2 regions of the Lysinibacillus sp. UBA5990 genome follow, and region 2 is predicted to be linked to the other one. Evidence: predicted binding sites of a transcription regulator. Region 2 holds the regulator's gene; the other holds the start of a gene.
The links. The regulator Rex, encoded in region 2, represses fermentation and respiration genes when NADH is low (regulators of the CRP and FNR family bind a similar motif). The targets are predictions, from matches to a motif close to TTGTGAAATATTTCACAA.
Positions count from the first base shown of each region.

Region 1: B3D94_RS11825 (cytochrome ubiquinol oxidase subunit I) is a predicted target of Rex. The motif match lies at 6,406-6,423, and genes of this name have one in related genera.

Region 1 is NZ_DJAY01000012.1:97,866-109,274, forward strand. It holds gene B3D94_RS11800 (glycerol-3-phosphate dehydrogenase/oxidase) at 1-885, opposite strand, end outside; gene B3D94_RS11805 (tRNA dihydrouridine synthase) at 1,093-2,061, opposite strand; gene rlmD (23S rRNA (uracil(1939)-C(5))-methyltransferase RlmD) at 2,178-3,542, opposite strand; gene cydS (cytochrome bd oxidase small subunit CydS) at 3,652-3,774, opposite strand; gene B3D94_RS11820 (cytochrome d ubiquinol oxidase subunit II) at 3,789-4,814, opposite strand; gene B3D94_RS11825 (cytochrome ubiquinol oxidase subunit I) at 4,811-6,157, opposite strand; gene B3D94_RS11830 (diacylglycerol kinase) at 6,605-7,519, opposite strand; gene B3D94_RS11835 (thioredoxin family protein) at 7,592-8,155, opposite strand; gene gatB (Asp-tRNA(Asn)/Glu-tRNA(Gln) amidotransferase subunit GatB) at 8,316-9,743, opposite strand; gene gatA (Asp-tRNA(Asn)/Glu-tRNA(Gln) amidotransferase subunit GatA) at 9,745-11,208, opposite strand; gene gatC (Asp-tRNA(Asn)/Glu-tRNA(Gln) amidotransferase subunit GatC) at 11,233-11,409, opposite strand, start outside.
Region 2 is NZ_DJAY01000014.1:73,670-85,078, reverse strand. It holds gene B3D94_RS12375 (ABC-F family ATP-binding cassette domain-containing protein) at 1-967, opposite strand, end outside; gene B3D94_RS12370 (redox-sensing transcriptional repressor Rex) at 1,212-1,847, shown strand; gene B3D94_RS12365 (twin-arginine translocase TatA/TatE family subunit) at 2,012-2,197, shown strand; gene tatC (twin-arginine translocase subunit TatC) at 2,214-3,038, shown strand; gene B3D94_RS12355 (CPBP family intramembrane glutamic endopeptidase) at 3,114-3,878, opposite strand; gene groES (co-chaperone GroES) at 4,047-4,331, shown strand; gene groL (chaperonin GroEL) at 4,460-6,094, shown strand; gene B3D94_RS12340 (FecCD family ABC transporter permease) at 6,302-7,381, shown strand; gene B3D94_RS12335 (ABC transporter ATP-binding protein) at 7,386-8,147, shown strand; gene B3D94_RS12330 (ABC transporter substrate-binding protein) at 8,161-9,171, shown strand; gene B3D94_RS12325 (4'-phosphopantetheinyl transferase family protein) at 9,271-9,846, opposite strand; gene B3D94_RS12320 (non-ribosomal peptide synthetase) at 9,924-11,409, opposite strand, start outside.

The DNA.
Region 1 (11,409 bases), on a different contig from region 2:
TGTTGTCCCTACATATGTTTTTCCTTGTCGAGGGATCGCAAATACCATGCGGCCATCAGGTGTATCAAAATAAACAGCTTGTTTTAATGGGAATTTGGATTCATCAAAAACAATATGCACACCTTTCGATAAAATTAAATGCTTCCCTGCTTGCTTCCCTTCAATTGTGCGCACATCGTCTACCCATGGACCAGCAGCATTAACGACAGCCTTTGCACGAATTTCGATTGGATGATTTGTTAATAAATCCGTTGCAACAATACCACTTATTTTTTGCTGTTCATTATATAAAAAGTTTTCGGCTTTTATATAATTCAATAATGTTGCCCCTCTTTCAATGGCTGCCTTTGCTACTTCAATGGTTAAACGAGCATCATCAGTACGATACTCTACATACATACCACCGCCAAGTAATCCCTTAGTTTTCACTAATGGCTCCTTCTCAATGGTTTGACCTGTACTTAACATATAACGGCGTTCTGCACGTTTGACTCCTGCTAAAAAGTCATAGACACGCAAGCCGAGATTTGTAGAGTATTTTCCAAATGTCCCTCCCTTATGAAAAGGTAATAACATCCAAACAGGTGTTGTTACATGTGGACCATTTTCATAAACAATGGCACGTTCCTTCCCTAACTCTGCTACCTCTTTTATTTCAAATTGCTTTAAATAACGTAAACCGCCATGTACTAATTTTGTCGAACGGCTAGAAGTCCCTGCTGCAAAATCCTGCATTTCCACTAATGCTACAGACAGACCGCGAGCAATAGCATCCAGTGCAATACCACACCCTGTAATACCGCCACCAATTACTAATAAATCGTACTCCCTATCTTGAAGTTCCTCTATTGTTTGTTGTCGTTGTAACGCAGAAGCTGTACTCATCATTTATTTCCTCCCTCTTCATTTTAACGATAAAAAAAGACCATCAAAAGCATATGTACGCTAGGCACATATGTTTTCAATGGTCTCTCAGTTACTCAAACCTGCTATTAACTTACTTTTTATTGTAATATGCACATTCCAAAAAGGCAAGTTTCTGTTTAGTGACAGAATACTGCTTACCTCACCCTAATAAAGTAGGATTCTTTGTTACTCAACATGATTTGCTTCAAAGCGATCAAGCAATGCACGCACTTCATCTGTTGATTTCGTGTTCATCAATTGGCTTCTTAACTCACCGGCACCTCGGAATCCTTTGACATATATTTTGAAAAAGCGATGAAGTCCTGTGATAGAGCGTGGGAGCACTTCCTCATATTGATCTTGAAGATCGAGCTGCAGTCTTAAAAGGTCAAGATACTCTTTACTGCTATGCTCCTTTGGTTCCTTTTCAAAAGCAAAGGGATTTTTAAAAATACCTCGTCCAATCATTACGCCATCAATCCCATATTTTTCGGCAAGCTCTAGCCCGGTTTGTCGGTCAGGGATGTCTCCATTGATCGTTAATAGCGTATTAGGTGCTATACAATCGCGTAATTTTTTGATTGCCGGAATGAGCTCCCAATGTGCATCAACTTGGCTCATTTCCTTTCTTGTGCGTAAATGAATCGACAGGTTCGCAATATCTTGTTTGAAAATATGCGTTAACCATTCCTCCCATTCCTCTACATCCTTATAGCCAAGTCGTGTTTTCACACTGACAGGCAGTCCACCCGCTTTGGCAGCTTGAATCAATTCTGCCGCCACATCAGGACGTAAAATAAGACCACTCCCTTTTCCCCTCGATGCCACATTTGGGACAGGACAGCCCATATTAATATCGATACCTTTAAACCCTAGCTCTGCCATGCCAATACTCATTTGACGGAAATACTCAGGATTATCCCCCCAAATATGTGCCACCATCGGCTGTTCATCTTCTGTAAAAATCAAACGACCCCGCACACTTTTCTGTCCCTCTGGATGACAATAGCTATCCGAATTCGTAAACTCTGTGAAAAATACGTCTGGTCTTCCGGCTTCACTGACTACTTGACGGAAAACAACATCTGTGACATCTTCCATCGGTGCCAGTACAAAAAATGGACGCGGCAAATCACGCCAAAAATTATCTATCATGTTAATCCCAAATCCTCTCGCTATCTGTATAACTTTAACTTAGACTCAAAAACAACTGTATGAAAAATTATAAAAAGCAGATGGTATAGAATTTTTCTATAACAACTGCTTTTCTATTATACCAACTCTAACCACGCAACCGCTTCACAATGTGTGGAATGCGGGAACATATCTACTGGTTGAATTTCTTGTGTTTGATAGCCTCCATCCTCCAGAATACGAAGGTCGCGTGCTAGTGTGGCTGGGTTACAGGAGACATAGACTACTCGTTTTGGACGTTGCTCTAAAATAGTAGCTAAAAGTGCCTCATCACAGCCTTTACGTGGTGGATCAACTACCAGTACGTCTGCTTCCTTTCCTTCCTTATACCATCTTGGTATAACTTCCTCAGCTGGGCCAGCCTCAAAATAAGTATTTGTAAAACCATTGAGTACTGCATTGCGTTTAGCATCTTCTATCGCTTGTGGGACAATTTCAACGCCCATGACTGCCTTTGCCTTTTGTGCAAGGAACAAGGAGATTGTTCCAATTCCACAATACGCATCAATCACTCGTTCATCCCCTTGCAAGTTCGCATAATCAAGTGCTTGTTTATAGAGGACCTCCGTTTGCTCTGGGTTGACCTGATAGAAGGAGCGAGCGGAAATTTCAAAGCGGACGTCGCCAATTGTGTCAATAATGACGTCCTTGCCCCAAAGGTTCAGTGTGTCATCACCAAAAATCACATTCGTTTTCTCATGATTCACATTTTGCATAATTGAAGTGACGTTCGGAACAAGCTTTTGAATTACTGCAATGGCCGCTTCTTTTTGTGGAAATTTTTTCTTTTTCGTCACGAGGACAACCATGACCTCACCTGTTGCCCGTGCTTTACGAATGACAACATGGCGCAACATGCCTTCGTGGGAAAGTTCATTGTATGGTCGCATGCCTATCGCTACTAATTCCTTTTTCAAGCCTGCTAAAATTGCATCTGCTTCTCCTGTTTGAATCAAGCAACGCTCCATATCCACAATGCTATGCGTCTTTGTTTTATAGAAACCAGCAATAGCTTGTCCAGCTTCATTTTCAGAGAAAGGAATTTGTGCTTTATTACGATAATGCCAAGGCTCTTTCATTCCTTTTACAGGCAGAACAGGTGCATCAATTTTGCCAATGCGTTGCATCACATTGCGCACCATATTTTCTTTCCATTTGAGCTGGCCCTCATAGGATAAATGCTGTAATTGACAGCCTCCGCATTGCTTAAAGTAATCGCATGGAGCTTCCACTCGATCGGGTGATGGCTTAATAATATCTACAACTTTGGCAAAGCCATAATTTTTTAAAGTTTTCATCACATGGATTTCGGCTGTTTCGTTCGGAAGTGCGCCTTGTATAAATAATGGATAGCCATCCACCTTAGCGACACCATTGCCGTCATGTGTTAAGTCTTCTATATAAACTGAAAGTCGTTCATTCTTTTTCACGGGTGCTGACATTCGTACATCCTCCATTTCAATCTCCTTATTGTAGCATGTGTTGGCGAATGAAAAAAGAACAAGACCTGCCCGTTATACGGTTCTTCTAACTAACTTGAAAAAAGAGCCGCTATTCGCGGCTCTTTCCTTGCTCTTTTGTTATATGATAATCCCTTGGTGCCCACCAAAATGCACACAAGATTCCAAGAATGACGACAATAAAAGGCGCATAAAAAATTAAAAAACTTTGCATATACTAATTTCCTCCTATGCGTGATTGTCTTCTTTTCCAGTCACATAGTTTTTATTGAACAAGAATAATTTCATCAATAAATAAAGTGATGGAAGTAGGAGACACAGTCCTAAAATAAAGGCAATGATTAAAGCAATTGCCATTTGTGTACTTGTGAAGCCATCATAAATCGTTAAATATGGATACAGTAAATATGGGTATTGGGCAATACCATAAGCAAAAAATGCTACCGCAAATTGAGCAATCAGAAGTGCAACTGCAAGCCCATATTTTTTACGCATTGCAATGAGGAACACTGTAATCATAAATAATATGGCTGATATTGCAAACATCCACCATAAATTCACCATGTGACTATAACTTTCAGGGTTAATAGACTTCATCTCATACATGATGCCTAATGCGCTGATCATTAAAGGAGCTGCCCACAAAAGTGCATATTTTCTCATTAGCTTAGTTGCTTCCTTGTCATTCGCTTTATGAGCATACCAAGTTAAGAATACTGCGGAAATGTAAAGTACAGCGGCAATACTCAGTACGACAATGCTCCAAGCAAATGGACTCGTATATAAAGTCCAATAGTTTAAAACAGGCTGCCCGTTAACGAGATCCACATACCCTCCACCAGCAATGGCAAAGACAACAGACAACGATGCAGGAATTAATAAACCTGCTACACCATAGGTCAGCGTGTAACCAATATGTCCTCTCGTACCATACGATTCAAAGGCATAGTAGGAACCTCGAATGGCTAATAGTACAAGGGAAATGCTGACGGGTATAAGTAAAATGGTTCCGTAGTAAAAAGCAGTTTGCGGGAAAAATCCTACGATCCCTACAAAAAAGAATACCAAAAAGACATTGGTTACTTCCCAAACAGGCGATAAATATCGTTTAATAATATTCGTTAAAATATGATTCTTCCCAATCAATAGGCTATAGGCGTTAAAGAAACCGGCACCGAAATCAATCGATGCGACAATGACATAGCCAAATAGGAAAATCCACAATACTGAAATACCTAGAATCTCTAGTGTCATAGAATGTCACCGCCTTTTTCAGAGTGGCGATCTTCAATCTCACGCTCAATAGGATTCTTTTTAAACATTCGCACCAAGACGACAACACTTCCTACCGCTAATACTGCATATACACCTGCAAACAACAATAGCATTAAATCCACATGGTCACTCGTTGTGGCCCCTTCTGGAGTTCGCATCAAGCCATAAAGAATCCATGGTTGACGTCCAACCTCAGCAAGCCACCAGCCCGCTTCAATAGCAATGATAGAAAGTGGCCCCCCCGCCACAATGATCCATCGATACCAGCGTGAATGAATAAACTGCCAGCCCCGTGCTTTCCCTACAACATACAGTAATGAAACTAGCACCATAAACATACCTATGGACACCATAATATCAAAGAGATAATGAATATAGAGTGGAGGTAGATCCTCTTCCTCGAATTGATCTAATCCAATTACCTCTGCGTTAGGATTAAAATGTGCAAGAATGCTTAAAGCATACGGAATTTTGATGGCATATTTCACTTCTTCTCCATCTAGCACGCCAAATAAAACAAGAGAAGCCTTTCCTTCCGTTTCAAAATGCCATTCCGCTGCAGCTAATTTTTCTGGTTGATATTCCGCTAAGTATTTTCCTGAGAAATCTCCAATCACAGCTGCTGCAATGGAGAAAATTAAACCAATTTTCATCAGTAACAGTAATGCTTTTTTATGGTATACATGTTTCGATCCTTTAAGCATTCGGTATCCTGCTATAGCGGCTAAAACAAATGCAGATGTCATATACGCTGTTACGAGTACATGCGCCACCTTTGTTGGCATAGCAGGGTTAAACATCGCTAAGAAAGGTTGAATATTAACAAGGTTCCCGTCGACAATATCGAAGCCTCTCGGAGCATTCATAAAGGCATTCACGATTGTAATAAATACAGCCGACATCGATGCACCTACTGCAACTGGAATTAACAATAGCATATGCTTTTTCTGACTATCGAAGCGGTCCCAAGTATATAAATAAATGCCCAAAAATATAGCTTCAAAGAAAAATGCAAACGTTTCCAAAAAAAGTGGTAATGCAATGGTTTGACCAGCTAGTTGCATAAAGTTGGGCCATAATAATGATAGTTGCAAGCCAATTGCCGTTCCAGTCACAACACCCACTGCAACCGTAATGACGAAGCCACGTGCCCAACGTCTTGCCATTAAAATATAATGCTCATCATTCTTTTTATACCCAGTCCATTGAGCAATCATGATCATTAACGGGACACCGACTCCTATCGTTGCATAAATGATGTGGAACGATAAAGTTAACTCAGTTAATGCACGACTCCAATAGACTGCTGATTCGTTTATCATCTCATTGCCCCCTAGCTCCCAAATATTCTTCCAAGAATGGAAAGTAGCATAATGATTGCAACACCAAAGCTTAGCCAAATAAGCTTCTTCTCCTGTGACTTATACAAAAGCAACACTTCCTTTCCCTTATCCATACCCCATTTTCCACTATTACAACGAAAAAAACCTTTATAATGGACCGAAATTTCAGCCTATTAATAAGGTTTCAAATTTTGTTCAAGTAATATACGCACATTTGCCAAACATTTTTCTTAATTCGTTCACAATCCCTAATTCTAAAGGTTGGACTTACTACATATTGAATTTATCGCTGCTGGTTATTTGATTTAGTCTATTATCTTTTTAATCGTTTGATTCGAAAGTTTAGGTAGAGTTTTCTAACAGTACTCTGATTCATTTATACAAAAAAGCTCATCCTCGCTAAAACGAAGATGAGCTTTTCCTGTATTATATACGGTCCTCTTCGCGAATATCTGCAAGAGGGACAAAAATTTCGATATGACGCTTTAAATTTTCAAAGGTAGCTGGAGCGTCTCCACCATATTCACCATCTAGATTAAGATGTACTTCGTTTTCAGTAGTGACTTTGACAACACTTGCTTTTTTGTAGATGACACGGTCATCATTTAAATGTTCGCCTCTTAATGCCATAGCCGCTAGTTGAATAAACTCAGGTAGGCTAACTTTCTTTAACACTAATAATGTAAAGTATCCATCATTAATACTTGCATCTGGTGCAAGTTTTTCAAAACCTCCTACAGAGTTGGTTAAACCACATAAGAACATCATGGCATCACCGTCAAACACTTCCCCATCATATTCTATACGCATATGGGAGGCTTTGATGGATGGAATCATTTCTACTGCTTTTAAATAGTAGGCTAACTGCCCAAGCATTGTTTTCATTTTACTTGGTACTTCATATGTTAGTTCCGTAATCCGTCCGCCAGCAGCAATATTGATGAAGTAGCGTTCGCCATTTAATAGACCGACATCCACTGGCAATGTATCGCCTTGTATAATAATGTCTACCGCCTCATCAATATTTCGCGGGATATGCACGGCACGGGCAAAATCATTTGTAGTGCCCATTGGAATTAGACCAACTTTTGGACGGTTTTCAAATGGACTTACACCTGAAACAACTTCATTTAAAGTGCCATCTCCACCAACTGCGATGATTATATCAAAGCCACGGTCTACTGCATCTTTTGCTGCAAGTGTTGCATCGCCTTCACCGGTTGTTGCGTGACAGGATGTTTCATAACCTGCTACTTCTAATTTTTCCAACACCTCTGGTAGATGTTTCTTAAACGCTTCGCGTCCAGATGTAGGATTATAAATGATTCTTGCTCGTTTCATAACATACCTTCCTGCTTCATAAGATTCTATTTCATTCAACGATTTACTCGCTAAAATGTTGCATTACGTTTGTTACTTTTGTAACGCGTTTGTCACTTGTTTTTTAAAGTCTTCATAGACATACGTCCAATATGTTTGGTTCGTTATATTTTCCTCACGAATCTCTGCATAAAGGGCCTTTTGAGCCTCTTCAAATGTCGGATCTTCTTTATCTGGTAAGCTTGCACGCTTCGTTACAACCAGCTCTTGTAATTCAGGTGCACGTGGACCCCATTTTCCAATAACCTCACCAGTGCTATCTAATAGCAAGTAAATAGGAATAGCACGACCACCATTTGTTAAATAACGATCAATTAGATCTGTATCTGCATCACGGAACACTGTACGCATGTCCAATCCAGCTGCTTCAGCAACACGACGAACAATTGGATTGTTTAACATAGCATCTCCGCACCAATCTTCTGTAATCGTTAAAATTTTAGGTTGCTTGTCTTTTAATAATTCAATAAAACCATCGTTTGTTGGCACTGCAAAGTCGTCATAAATGCGGAAGCTCTCTTCTTTAAGAGTCGTCATATTGTCCATATATTGTTGAATCGAAATAGCTTCATTAAAATATTGTTGTTCTGTTTTCATTGGTTCTCGTCCCCCTTATAATTATCTATTCTATATTTTGCTATGAATGCTCCTTTTAAACAACTATTAAGTGTTACAAATTCCAATTTTGTTACATTTATGAAAAATAATAGCCAAGAAAGCAATTAAGCTCTCTCGGCTACTATGTTACAACGTTTAATTATCGTTTGGCAATTTCTTGTTGCAATAATTTATTGACCATTGGTGGGTTCGCTTGACCTTTAGTAGCTTTCATAATTTGACCAACTAAGAAGCCAATAGCACGATCCTTACCATTTTTGAAATCTTCGATAGACTGTGCGTTGTTATCTAAAACTTCTGTAACAATTGCTAGTAAAGCACCTTCATCAGAAATTTGAACTAAGCCTTTTGCTTTTACAATTTCCTGTGCAGAACCGCCATTTTCAACTAATTCAGCAAACACTTTTTTACCGATCTTAGAAGAAATAGTACCATCCGTGATTAATTTCACCATTTCAGCAAGGTTTTCAGGTGTTAATGCAGTATCTTTTAAATCTTTTTGTTCTGCGTTTAAATAAGCAGAAACATCACCCATCAACCAATTAGCAGAAAGTTTTGCATCTGCACCGTTGACGATCATGGACTCGAAGAAGTCTGAAATTTCTTTAGAAATAACAAGAACTCCTGCATCATATGGTGTTAATCCTAGCTCTTCAACATAACGCTTTTTACGAGCATCTGGAAGCTCAGGAATTTCTGATTTTACTCGCTCTAGCCATGCGTCATCAATAGAAAGACGAACTAAGTCTGGCTCTGGGAAGTAACGGTAATCATCTGTTCCTTCCTTCACACGCATTAAAATTGTTTTACCCGTTTTTTCATCGAAACGACGAGTTTCTTGGTCAATAACGCCACCTGATAATAATACATCTGCTTGACGTAATTCCTCATGCTCTAAACCACGACGAACATAGTTGAAGGAGTTCAGATTTTTAAGCTCTGTTTTTGTACCAAACTCTTCTTGACCATAAGGACGAATAGAAATGTTGGCATCACAACGAAGTGAACCTTCCTCCATTTTACAGTCAGACACATCTGTATATTGGATAATTGATTTTAATTTTTCTAAGTAAGCATAAGCTTCATTTGGTGTACGAATATCTGGCTCAGATACGATTTCAACAAGCGGCGTACCTTGACGGTTAAAGTCCACTAGTGAGTGATCTCCAGCATGTGAAAGTTTACCCGCATCTTCTTCCATATGAAGGCGAGTAATACCGATACGTTTTGTATAACCATCTACTTCAATATCAATCCAGCCGTTTTTCCCGATTGGTTTATCAAATTGTGAAATTTGATAGGCTTTCGGATTATCGGGGTAGAAATAGTTTTTACGGTCAAATTTTGTTTCTTGTTCGATTTCCATATTTAATGCAAGAGCTGCACGCATAGCGAAATCTACCACATTTTTATTAAGAACTGGTAGGACACCAGGATAACCTAAATCGATTACTGTTGTGTTTGTATTTGGTTCAGCACCAAAGTGAGCAGGTGCTGGTGAGAAGATTTTTGAGTTTGTTTTTAACTCAACGTGTACTTCTAAACCAATGACTGTTTCAAAGTTCATGTTATTTTCCCTCCCACATTTGAGGAACTTGTTTATGGAACTCCGTTGCTTGTTCAAAAGCATGAGCTACACGGTAAATAGTTGCTTCATCGAAGTATTTACCAATTATTTGTAAACCTAGTGGTAGTCCGTTGTCCAAACCACATGGAATAGAAATAGCAGGTACGCCCGCTAAGTTCATCGGAATTGTTAAAATATCGTTTGCATACATTGTCATCGGATCATTCACATTTTCACCAATTTTGAAAGCTGGTGTTGGTGATGTAGGTCCAATGATGACATCGAAGTCTTCAAATACTTTGTCATAGTCTGCTTTGATCAGTGTACGTGCTTGTTGTGCTTTTTTGTAATACGCATCATACGTACCTGCGCTTAATGAATAAGTTCCAAGCATGATACGGCGTTTTACTTCATCACCAAAACCTTGTGCACGTGTTTCTTTATAAAGGTCCATTAAATTAGTCACGTTGTCTGCACGGAAACCATAACGGATACCATCGAAACGAGATAAGTTAGAAGACGCTTCAGATGAAGAAAGGATGTAGTACGCAGCAAGTGCATATTTCGAATGAGGAAGTGACACTTCTTCTACAGTCGCACCTAAGCCTTTTAATACCTCTAATGCCTCCAGCACTGATTGACGTGCTGCTTCGCCAACACCTTCACCAAGGAATTCCTTTGGTACAGCGATACGTAAGCCTTTAATATCACCAGTAAGAGCTGCAGCATAGTTTGGCACCTCTACGTCAGCAGAAGTAGAATCATTTGGATCTAAGCCTGCAATAGCCTCAAGTAATAACGCATTATCTTCAACATTGCGTGTAATTGGTCCAATTTGATCTAAAGAAGAGGCGAATGCCACTAGACCAAAACGAGACACACGACCATATGTAGGTTTCATTCCTACAACACCACAGTAAGCTGCTGGTTGACGGATTGAACCACCTGTATCTGAACCAAGAGAGAATGGAACTTCTCCTGCTGCTACTGAAGCTGCAGATGCACCTGAAGATCCTCCTGGCACGTGATTTAAATTCCATGGATTTTTTGTAGTTTTATAGTATGAGTTTTCATTAGAAGAACCCATTGCAAACTCGTCCATGTTTAGTTTACCAACTGTAATCATACCGGCTTCACGTAGCTTGTTGACAACAGTTGCATCATAAATTGGCATAAAGCCTTCCAAAATTTTTGAGGCACAAGTTGTTTCTAAGCCTTCTGTTACAATATTGTCTTTCACACCAATCGGAAGACCAAATAGCGGTCCACGCTCTTCAAATGGTACTTTATCCATTTCAGCAGCTTGTGCAGTTGCTTTTTCTTCGTTTGAAGCAAGGAATGCTTGTACATCGCCATCAAGCTTTGCAATGCGCTCGTATGCTTCTTTCGTTAAGTCAGCGATTGATAAGTTACCTGCTTTAATTTCCGCTTGTAACTCCTTAGCTGAACGTTCAAATAACGTCATGAGGAATCCTCCTATGTTTTAGTATTACATGATAGCTGGTACTTTTACTTGACCATCTTCTTGTTCTTTTACATTTAACATCATTACTTCACGGTCTAGACCTTTTACCGCAACATCTTCACGCATTACATTGACTAATGGTAAAACATGCGTTGTAGGTTCAACATTCGCTGTATCTAGTTCGTTTAATTGCTCTGCAAA
Region 2 (11,409 bases):
CAATCGTAAAACCAAAACTAGCGGATTTCTCATCACCATCCGGCGATTCCATCCACTCTGTTCGTTCAAGCATCTTCCGTCGACTTTGTGCCATTTTTGTTGTAGAGGCACGTGCAATATTCTTTTGGATAAAATCCTCTAGCTTGGTCTTTTCGTCTTGTTGACGCTCAAAAAGTTTGACATCACGTTCATAGTTTTTAGCTTTCTCATCTAAATAAGCACTGTAGTTACCTGTATATTTTGTGACACGATGGCGTGAAACTTCGTAGACAATGGAAACAACTTGGTCTAAGAAGTAGCGGTCATGGGAAACAATTAAAATAGCGCCCTCATAGCTCTTTAAATAAGATTCTAACCAAGACAATGTTTCAATATCTAAATGGTTCGTAGGCTCATCGAGAATTAATAGGTCTGGTTTACTCAGTAAAAGCTTAGCTAGTGCTAAACGTGTTCGTTGTCCACCAGATAGTGAGCTAATAGGTTTATCATAGTCTTCCGGATAGAATTGCATTCCATGAAGCACTGAGCGTATGTCCGATTCATATTGATAGCCGCCAGCATCCTTAAAAGTATGCTGCAGTTGATCGTATTCCGACATAACTTTCGCATACAGAGTAGGATTTTCATAAACGGTAGGATCTGCCATTTGCTGTTCGAGCGAGCGGAGCGTTCGTTCTTGAGCTAAAAGGGGTTCGAAAATGGTCATCATTTCATCCCAAATAGTTAATGTAGAATTTAATCCGGCATGTTGCTCTAAATAGCCAACCTGGATGCCCTTTGGAATAATAATATCCCCTGAGTCATAGGACATTTGACCAGCGATTATTTTTAATAAAGTAGATTTACCTGCACCGTTACGCCCCACTAAGGCAATGCGATCACGGTGTTGAACTTCTAATTTCACACCACTTAAAATTTCATCTGCAAGAAAGGATTTAGTTAGTTGATTGACCTGTAAAACAATCATTCTTGACACCTCAATTCTACCTTAGTGTAATGGATGAACGATTAGCATGCAATGTCGGTGCTTTACTTATTCCAAGCAGTCATGTAAGATTGAAACGATTTCTTTTTAGTTAGCTGCGTACAAAGCGCCATTAACTAAAGAGAAATACGCTAGTGGATTGCAAAATGTTGTATATAGTTAAGGATAAATGTATTAAAATTGGTACAGTAAAATTGATTGAGTTTCATCATAAGGAGGAGAAAGTTTGAAACAAGAATTAAAAATTCCACAAGCCACTACAAAAAGACTTCCTCTTTACTATCGATTTATTCAAAACTTTGCACAAGAAGGTATGGAACGTATTTCGTCGAAGGAACTGAGTGAAGCGATGAAAATAGATTCTGCAACCATTCGCCGTGACTTTTCTTATTTTGGTGCTCTTGGAAAGAAAGGCTATGGCTACGATGTACAGCATCTATTACAATTTTTTAGCCAGACGCTTGATCAACATGAAACAACAAAAGTAGCGTTAATTGGCGTAGGGAATTTAGGCAGTGCATTATTAAAATATAATTTTCAAAAAAACCACAACACTCATATTGTTGTAGCATTTGATTCGAAAGCTCCGAAGGATGGCAAAATGATTAGTAACATTCCTGTTTTTCATCCTGATTTGCTGGAAGAAAAGTATGCAGAATACGGGGCAGAGCTAGCTATATTGACAGTATCACCACGCTCTGCGCAAAAAATGGCAGATCGTTTAGCGGCTATGAATGCAAAGGGAATTTTAAACTTTACGCCCGAGCGCTTAACGGTCCCAGATAGCATGCAGCTATTAACCATTGATTTATCGGTAGAATTGCAAGCGCTTATTTATTTAATTCGGAATCAAGAAGTGTGAAAATTTTACATATTTTATAGTGGAGTTCACTGTTTCTGTCAAATAGTAATTTTCAATAAAACAAAGTAAAATCAGTAAGAGTGACGAAAAACTTTCACATATAATTAGTTAGCAAAATGGCGAAATATGCGTTAAAATGATGGATATAAGAGGAGGTGGCTGTAATGGGCGGTATTGGTCCTATGAGCCTCATTATTATTGGAGTTGTCGCGTTACTAATTTTTGGTCCTAAAAAGTTACCAGAGCTTGGTAAAGCATTTGGTTCAACACTACGTGAATTCAAAAATGCTACTAAAGGTTTAGCCGACGAAGATGATGATGACAAGAAAAAGAAAGAACTAGATAAGTAAGTTAGGATGTTGAGGAATGAATCCAAAAGATCTAACTGTCATTGAGCATATAGAAGAATTAAGAAAACGGCTGTTCATTGTTGCCGTTTTCTTTGTTCTCGCTATGGCCGGCGCCTTTTTTGTCGCAAAGCCACTTGTTAAATACCTTCAAACCACAGGAGCAAAATATAATATTGAGCTCCATGCATTTGACGTAGTAACACCACTAGCAATTTATATTCAAGTTGTTTTTTTAATTGCATTTATTCTTTCATCGCCAGTATTAATGTATCAATTATGGTCGTTTATTAGTCCAGGATTAAGGGAAGTAGAGCGAAGAGCAACCTTAAGCTATATACCATATTCATTTTTATTGTTTATCGCAGGGTTATCTTTTTCATACTTTTTATTATTCCCGTATGTCATCAAATTCATGATGAATTTATCAAATGATTTAGATATTAAGCAAACAATTGGAATACATGAGTATTTTACATTTTTATTTAAACTCACAATACCATTCGGTTTTCTATTCCAATTACCAATTGTAGTATTGTTCTTTTCACGGATAGGAATATTGAGTCCAGATCTACTAATCCGTATTCGTAAATATTCATACTTTGGTCTATTTGTATGTGCGGCTCTCATTGCACCGCCTGAATTGGCGTCTCACTTAATGGTATCAGTGCCACTATTTATCCTGTATGAAATTAGTATTATGATATCTCGAGTTGGTTACAGGAAATATTTGAAATCAGAGGAAATTCGATTAAAAGAAGAGCAGGAAGCTGAGCAAAAGCGCCAGATTGAAGAGGCACTTGAGCAGCAACGACGACAAATAGAAGAATTAAATAAACCGTAAAAGATAAAGCTCGTTGCCTACATAAAGGCACCGAGCTTTTGTATTTTTGACAACTTTATAGAGCTTTACAAAAAATTATTGCATTTTTTCTAGTTCTTGAAGAAACTTTTGCAATGGTTCTGCATAGAATTGTACAAGTGTCACAAATCCATTCAGCATGACGTGTGCAATAATTGAAGTCCAAATACGTTTTGTTTTGTGATATAAAAAGGCGAAGATTAAACCACAAATTGTATAAAGTAAAATATGAGAGAAGTCGAAGTGGATAATCGCAAAGAATATAGCACTTACTATTGCCGCCACCCAGAAGTTTGTTGTTTGGACAAGTGATCCAAATATAACTCTACGGAAGACGAACTCTTCTAAAATGGGACCAAATACAACGATCGCTAATATGGCAATAGGAGCTCCTTTAGCTATAGCGACAATATCAGCGGTATTTTGGGAACCTCCTTCTATACCAAAAACTGCCGTTTCAATAGCTGCTCCAATCATTTGACCAAAAAATACAAGGAAGAAACCAAGAATACCCCAAACAATTGTGAGTGGTATCGTTTCTTTTTTCCCTTGATAAACGTTCCAAAAGGCTTTATCACGGGATGTTAAGATTAAACTTAAAATGAGCGCCACGGCAAAGCTAAGTGCAATATACCATCCTTGAGTTATCGGTGCTGCTTGCTCAGAAGCAAGGCCAGTCATCTTCATAACGAGCTTGTGAAACGGTAAGAGCAACCATCTGCTCGAGATTTGCATGAGGATATAAATCAGTAAAACATATAGAGCTGTTTTTTTATGTTTTGTTACTTTTGGAGAATTAGTCACAGTCAAAATCCTTTCCATTCATAGGCTTCCTTTCTATTGTAGATGAATATGGAAAGAAAACAAAATTTTTCGAAGTTCTGACTTGCAAAAAAAAGTGTGATTGATTATCATAATAATTGTATTAGCACTCGATGATATAGAGTGCTAATAAATTCAACAATTATTATTATTAGGAGGTTGTTTCACTTGTTAAGACCACTAGGAGATCGTATTGTAATTGAACTAATCGAGGTAGAAGAAAAATCTGCATTCGGTATTGTACTACCTGACTCTGCAAAAGAAAAACCACAAGAAGGTAAAGTTGTAGCAGTTGGGACAGGTCGTGTTTTAGAGAACGGACAACGTGTAGAGCTTGACGTTAAAGTTGACGACCACATTATTTTCTCTAAATACGCTGGTACAGAGGTTAAATTTGAAGGAAATGAATACCTAATTTTACGCGAAAGTGATATCCTTGCAATTATTGGATAATATTTGATGCACCTTAAATTAAGGTGAATGCTTATTGTTACTTGAACAAAAAGTGACAATAAGATGAAATTGATATAAATATATTGAAGAAGCTTAACGAATATTCCATTTCAGGAGGGTAAATTCTCATGGCAAAAGATATTAAATTCTCAGAAGACGCTCGTTCATTAATGTTACAAGGTGTAGATAAATTAGCAAATGCAGTAAAAATAACATTAGGTCCTAAAGGACGTAATGTAGTATTAGAAAAAAAATTCGGCTCACCACTGATTACAAATGATGGTGTGACAATCGCAAAAGAAATCGAGCTAGAAAATCCATACGAAAACATGGGAGCAAAATTAGTAGCTGAGGTTGCTTCTAAGACAAACGAAATCGCTGGTGATGGTACAACTACTGCAACAGTTCTAGCCCAAGCAATTATTCGTGAAGGCTTGAAAAACGTGACAGCTGGCGCAAACCCAGTAGGTATCCGTAAAGGTATTGATAAAGCTGTTGCTGCGGCATTAACGGAATTACACTCAATTTCTCGACCTGTAAGCAATAAAGATGAAATCGCACAAGTTGCTGCTATTTCGGCTGCTGATGATGAAGTTGGACAACTTATTGCTGAAGCGATGGAGCGTGTAGGTAATGATGGTGTTATTACAATTGAAGAATCTAAAGGCTTCACAACAGAGCTTGATGTAGTAGAAGGTATGCAATTTGACCGTGGCTATGCGTCACACTACATGGTAACAGATACAGATAAAATGGAAGCAGTTCTAGATAACCCATATATCTTAATTACAGATAAAAAAATTACAAATATCCAAGAAGTATTACCGTTATTAGAACAAGTGGTACAACAAGGTCGTCCACTTTTAATGATTGCTGAAGACGTTGAAGGAGAAGCACTTGCAACACTTGTTGTGAATAAGCTTCGTGGTACATTCAATGCTGTAGCAGTAAAAGCACCAGGTTTTGGTGATCGTCGTAAAGCAATGCTAGAAGATATCGCTATCTTAACTGGTGGACAAGTGATTACAGAGGAATTAGGGTTAGACTTAAAATCAGCTGATATTTCTTCACTTGGTCGTGCTGCAAAAGTAGTTGTGACAAAAGACAATACTACAATTGTTGAAGGTGTAGGCGGTGCAGATGCAATCGAAGCACGTATTGGCCAAATCCGAGCACAACTTGCTGAAACAACTTCAGAATTCGATAAAGAAAAACTTCAAGAACGTCTTGCGAAATTAGCAGGTGGTGTAGCAGTTATTAAAGTAGGGGCTGCAACAGAAACAGAGCTTAAAGAGCGTAAACTTCGTATTGAAGATGCTTTAAACTCAACACGTGCGGCTGTTGAAGAAGGTATCGTATCAGGTGGTGGTACTGCACTTCTTAACGTATATGCAGCAGTTGAAAAAGTGGCTGAATCTGAAGCAGGCGATGTAGCAACAGGAGTGAAGATTGTTCTTCGTGCTTTAGAAGAGCCAGTTCGCCAAATTGCTAACAACGCTGGTCTTGAAGGCTCTATCATCGTGGATCGCCTTAAACGTGAAGAAATTGGCATTGGTTTCAATGCAGCAACAGGCGAATGGGTAAACATGATGGAAGCAGGCGTAGTAGACCCAGCGAAAGTAACTCGTTCAGCTCTACAAAACGCTGCCTCTGTAGCTGCACTGTTCTTAACAACAGAAGCAGTAGTTGCAGACATTCCAGAACCAGCTGGCGCAGGTATGCCAGATATGAGCGGAATGGGCGGCATGCCAGGAATGATGTAGTCGAACGCAAAATGCTATTTGAGTAACATACGTATAAAAATAAAACCAGTTCTCAGTTAAAAAATTGAGAGCTGGTTTTTTTATTGATGAGAAAATTAAATAAAAAATTTTTTCCTGTTGTTTTTCTATAAGATATCACTTACAATACAAAATGATAATGATAATCGTTATCATTAATAGTTAATTTTGATAGATAGAGGTGACATTTTGGATAATCAGGAAGCTAACAGAATAGGGATGGGCAATATATATTATGTCATAATCTTGCTATTAATCGGCTCCATTATAATATCTGCCGTTTTTTCTGTATCAATTGGTCAGGTCAGTATACCCTTCAAGCAATCAATGGATATCTTGTTGCATGCTGTATCTAATGGAAAGTTTGGCACACTCGATAGTGTGGATAGTGAGTCCTATTTGAATATTATTTTACAGGTCAGAATGCCACGTGTTATTTTTGCATTGCTCATCGGTATTGGACTTGCATTATGTGGGGCTGTAATGCAAGCAGTTGTACAAAACCCCCTTGCTGATCCATACATACTTGGTATTTCTTCAGGGGCATCATTGGGTGCAACCTTTGCCATTTTAGTTGGCTTTGGCAGCAGTGCATTGCTGGCACAATTTGGGGTTGCCTTTGGCGCATTTACAGGAGCCATGCTTACTTCTATGGCCGTGCTAATTTTATCCAGTATTGGCGGTAAAGCAACATCGGTAAAGCTCGTTTTATCTGGTGTAGTTATAGGTGCATTATGTAGCTCATTTTCAAGTCTTATTATCTTTTTTGCCAATAATGCTGAGGGCATAAAAACTGTTACTTTTTGGTCTATGGGAAGTTTAGCCTCTGCGAGCTGGGATAAAACACCGATTTTAGCAATCGTCATTGTATTAGGAGCTGCGTTATTTCTTTTTCAACATCGTGTGCTGAATACGATGTTACTCGGAGATGAATCTGCTATCACATTAGGTATCAATTTAAGTGTTTACCGTAAATTGTATATGATTCTAACATCGCTAATAACAGGAACGATGGTTGCTTATGCAGGTATGATTGGTTTTGTCGGCTTAATTATCCCGCATATTACGAGAGGGATTTTTGGAGCGGATCATAAACGATTAATGCTAGGAACGTTACTCTTAGGAGGACTTTTCATGATATGGGCAGATATTTTGTCTCGAACATTAATCGAGAATGTTGAACTACCGATTGGCATCATTACTTCTGTCATTGGATCACCATTATTTATCTATATGATTGTAAAAAAAGGTTACAACTTCGGAGGGTAGAACAATGGAATTAGTAGCAAAGGAAATAGAAGTAAAGATTGGAAAGAAGGAAATTGTAAAAAACATATCTATTCAAGTAAACAAGCAGCAATTTGTGGGCTTAATCGGACCAAATGGATGCGGAAAATCAACTTTATTGAAAAGTATTTATAAAAGCTTAGTGCCACAAAAAGGGATGGTTTTTTTAGATAATTTAGACGTCTTGAAAAGCCCAGAAAAGAAAATCTCGCAGCATTTAGGGGTGGTAGGGCAATTCAATGAAATGCACTTTGATTTAACCGTACAGCAAATGGTGATGTTAGGCAGAACACCTCATAAAAAAATGTTAGAGTCTGATAATCAAAAGGATTTTGATATTGTCGAAGAGGCATTAGCACGCACGAATTTACAAGCTTACAAGGGACGTAGTTTCCTATCATTATCTGGTGGCGAAAAGCAACGGGTTATTTTAGCGAGAACAATCGCCCAGCAGCCTAAATTTATGATCTTAGATGAACCAACGAACCATTTAGATATTCGTTATCAAATTGAAATACTATCCTGTGTGAGAAGCTTAAATATTGGTGTGTTAGCAGCACTTCATGATTTAGAAATGGCTGCACATTACTGTGATTATCTTTACGCAGTAAAAGATGGTGAGGTTTATGCGCATGGTACGCCCGAGGAAGTTTTAACACCCGAAATAATAGAAGCTTTATATCATATCAAGTGTCAAACGTTTACTAATCCAGTGACGAATGGATTAGGCTTTGCATATGGACTATAGGAGGAGCGACAACATGAAGAAGAAATTATTACTAGGAATGGCTTTGACCGCTTTATTAACGTTAACAGCTTGCGGTAATACTACCAAAAATACTTCAGAAGAAGCACAAACAAAAGAGCATTATCCATTAACTATCGAAAACTTTACAAAGGCTGAAGGTGGTTCGACTTGGGAAAAGAAAGATCAAGTATTCGATAAGGCACCTGAAAAAATTATGGCAAACACACGCCCAGCAGCGGAATTATTATTGCATTTAGGACTAGGCGATAAAATCGTCGGTGTTGGTGCAAACTTTGGTGCTGTCGATAAATCTGTGGAAGAGGAATACTCAAAATTAAATATATTAAGTGATGAATATGTAGGGAAAGAGGTTACATTAGGAACTAATCCAGATTTAGTATTTGGTCGTGGTGGCTTATTTGATAATGCTGAATGGGGAGTAGGCACAGTAGACTCACTAAATACAATGGGTATTAAAACATTTGTATTAGAATCATCAATCACAGGTGGCACGTATGATTCTATTTATAAAGACATCGAAAATATCGGTGAAATTTTCAATGTTCAAGACAAGGCAACTAGCTTTATTAAAGAATTAAAAGATCGACAACAAGACATTACTTCAAAATTAGAAAGTATTAAAGAAGAAAAAACATTTGCTTATTTGCATACAAATGATCCAAAGGAACTTTTTGTCTACCCAGCGCATGATGAAACATTCTTTAACGACGCATTCAAAATGGTTAAGCTAGATAATATTTTCAAAGATGAAACAGGAGATGTTAGTGTGGAAACATTGATTGCATCTGATCCAGATGTATTAATTCTTCCAAACTGGGATGGCTCTGATCTGACAAAAGTTCGTGAAGAAATTTATGCTAACCCTAAGCTTTCAAGCATGAAGGCTATTAAAGACAAACAAATTTATATTGTAGATTACAATTATATGTTTGGTTATGGCTATAATACAATAGATGGTATGGAAGCCTTAGCGAAAGAAATGTATCCAGATTTATTTAAATAAACTGTATGGAGCTGCCCAATGGTCTATAAAACAGACACATTGGGCAGCTTTTCTGTTCATAAAAAAGGGAGGAGAAATGATAGTTTTCTCCTCCTCGTTTTATTCTTCTAGAAGCTGGTGTCTATTTAATGTTGTTATTTTTACATTGGTAGAGCTATTGTTCCAGCATATGGTGACTGGATGACGTTGATCGAGATAAAGTAATTGCGTTGAAAGATCAGTTCTTGTCCTTTTAATAACAGTAGTATCAAGTAAGTGAGGCGATAAGTTAGGAAATAAACCTGTTTTAAAAAGAGCCTCTTTTAATGTCCAAAGTTCATAAAAAACATGTAAAGGCTGATGAAGGGTCATCTGGAACTCTTGATTAGATAATGCATAGTGCATAATATCTTTATTCACTGGCTTTATTTCTTCAACATCAATTCCAACTCGTCCGTTAGATGTTAGGGCCAGGACAATCCAATCACCAGAGTGAGAGAGATTAAAATCGCCTTCCCAATGTTGATGACTCGCTACATTCGGACGACCATATATGTCTTGAGTAATATGGAATACTGCCTTATCCATGAATGGGAGGAGCGCCCACCTGATAAGCATGTTACCTAGCAAGGTTCTTTGACGGTCCTGCCACTGTTTGTACTGCCTGATATTACTTTGGACATGAGAAGGGAGCATTATGTTAAACGCATTCCATTCTTCCGAAGTTAACTGTCCCCCTAATGGGAGTGCAAAAATCTGTATATCATTTGTGTTCATCGTATATTGACTTGTCTGGGCTCAGGAAAGTAGCCTGTTTCTATCCCGTATTCAATCATTTGATGAATAAATGCTGTATTTGGTACAGCACATTCAATTCTTGCGTTTGCTAGAAATTCAATCGTTTTTTTGCAGTTAAAGATAAATGGTGAGTCACTAGCTCCATCACCTTCTAGCTGTGCAATAGCTAAAGCTAAAAATTCCTGTACGTCTATAGAATGGTCATCATGTAATAGCCAATTTGTATACTCTTGCTTGGTCATGACTTGTAAATCATAGCCAAATTCCTTTATCATATCGACTAATTCTAAATAAGTAAGTGATACAGGATTACATATATGGAATATATGTCCATTTACTGCTGGCTGATTAGCTAGACATACTAATGCTTGGCTAGCATAATTAATCGGTGTGAAGTCTACATGCCATTGTACGGAAGGTGTTTTACCTAAATAAAGCATGGCTTTAATCATACGGTAAAAGGCGTTATCATCGATATTTCGTTGGAATTTTCCTGTTTCAGAATGACAACTTAAATTACCTACACGATAGATGGAAATAGGAATCGCGTCATGCACAGCATTTCTTACGAGATTTTCTGCTTCCAGCTTACTTTGTGTATAGACACTATGAAGCTGCATATCGTAGTTGAAATCACCTTTAGCCTCATCAGGGCCCCATTGAATGGCAGCGAGCTCCTCTGGAATGCCGATTGTTGATACATAATGAAAATGAATACCAGGTTTACGCTTTGCCAATTCAAGTAAATAACGTGTCCCATTTACATTAACATTATTAAAATGATCCGTCGCTCCGAAGTGACGTACATCAGCTCCACAGTGGATGATGGCATCGATTTTTTCTATTAGAACCTGTTCATCTTCGCTAGTTAAATGAAGGTCCTTCTTTCCTAAATCGCCTTGAATGACGGTTATTCGATCCTCCATATGTCTAGTAATGTTATGGCCAAAGTAAAATTGCATACTTTCCTTTAACTTATCCTCTAAAGTGGCCTTTTCACTTGGTCGAATAAGACAATAGATTTGCGCTTTTGTTGTGACTAGCAGCTCGTATAACACATGACTTCCCAAATAACCTGTCGCACCTGTTAATAAAACCGTAGTCATCGGTAATGGCTTCACCATTTGTGAAACTGGTAGCTTACTAGGTTCCATCAAATCCTTATAGACAAGGTTTTTAGGCTGCATTTGCACGCCCAAATCTTCAGGCTGATAGTTGCGAATATATTGGTCTAATTCAGCAATCGTTTGATATTGGAAAAAATCCTGAATCTTTAGGAATGGTATATGCTTCTTCACTTGTACAAGAATTTCAAGTACTTTTAATGAATGTCCGCCAATGTGAAAGAAGTTATCGTGAATGCCTATTGGACTGTTGCCAAGTACATACTCCCATGCATTCGCTAGTAAAAGCTGCGTATCATTTTCAGGGGCAACGTATAGATGACTCCGTGATAATGAT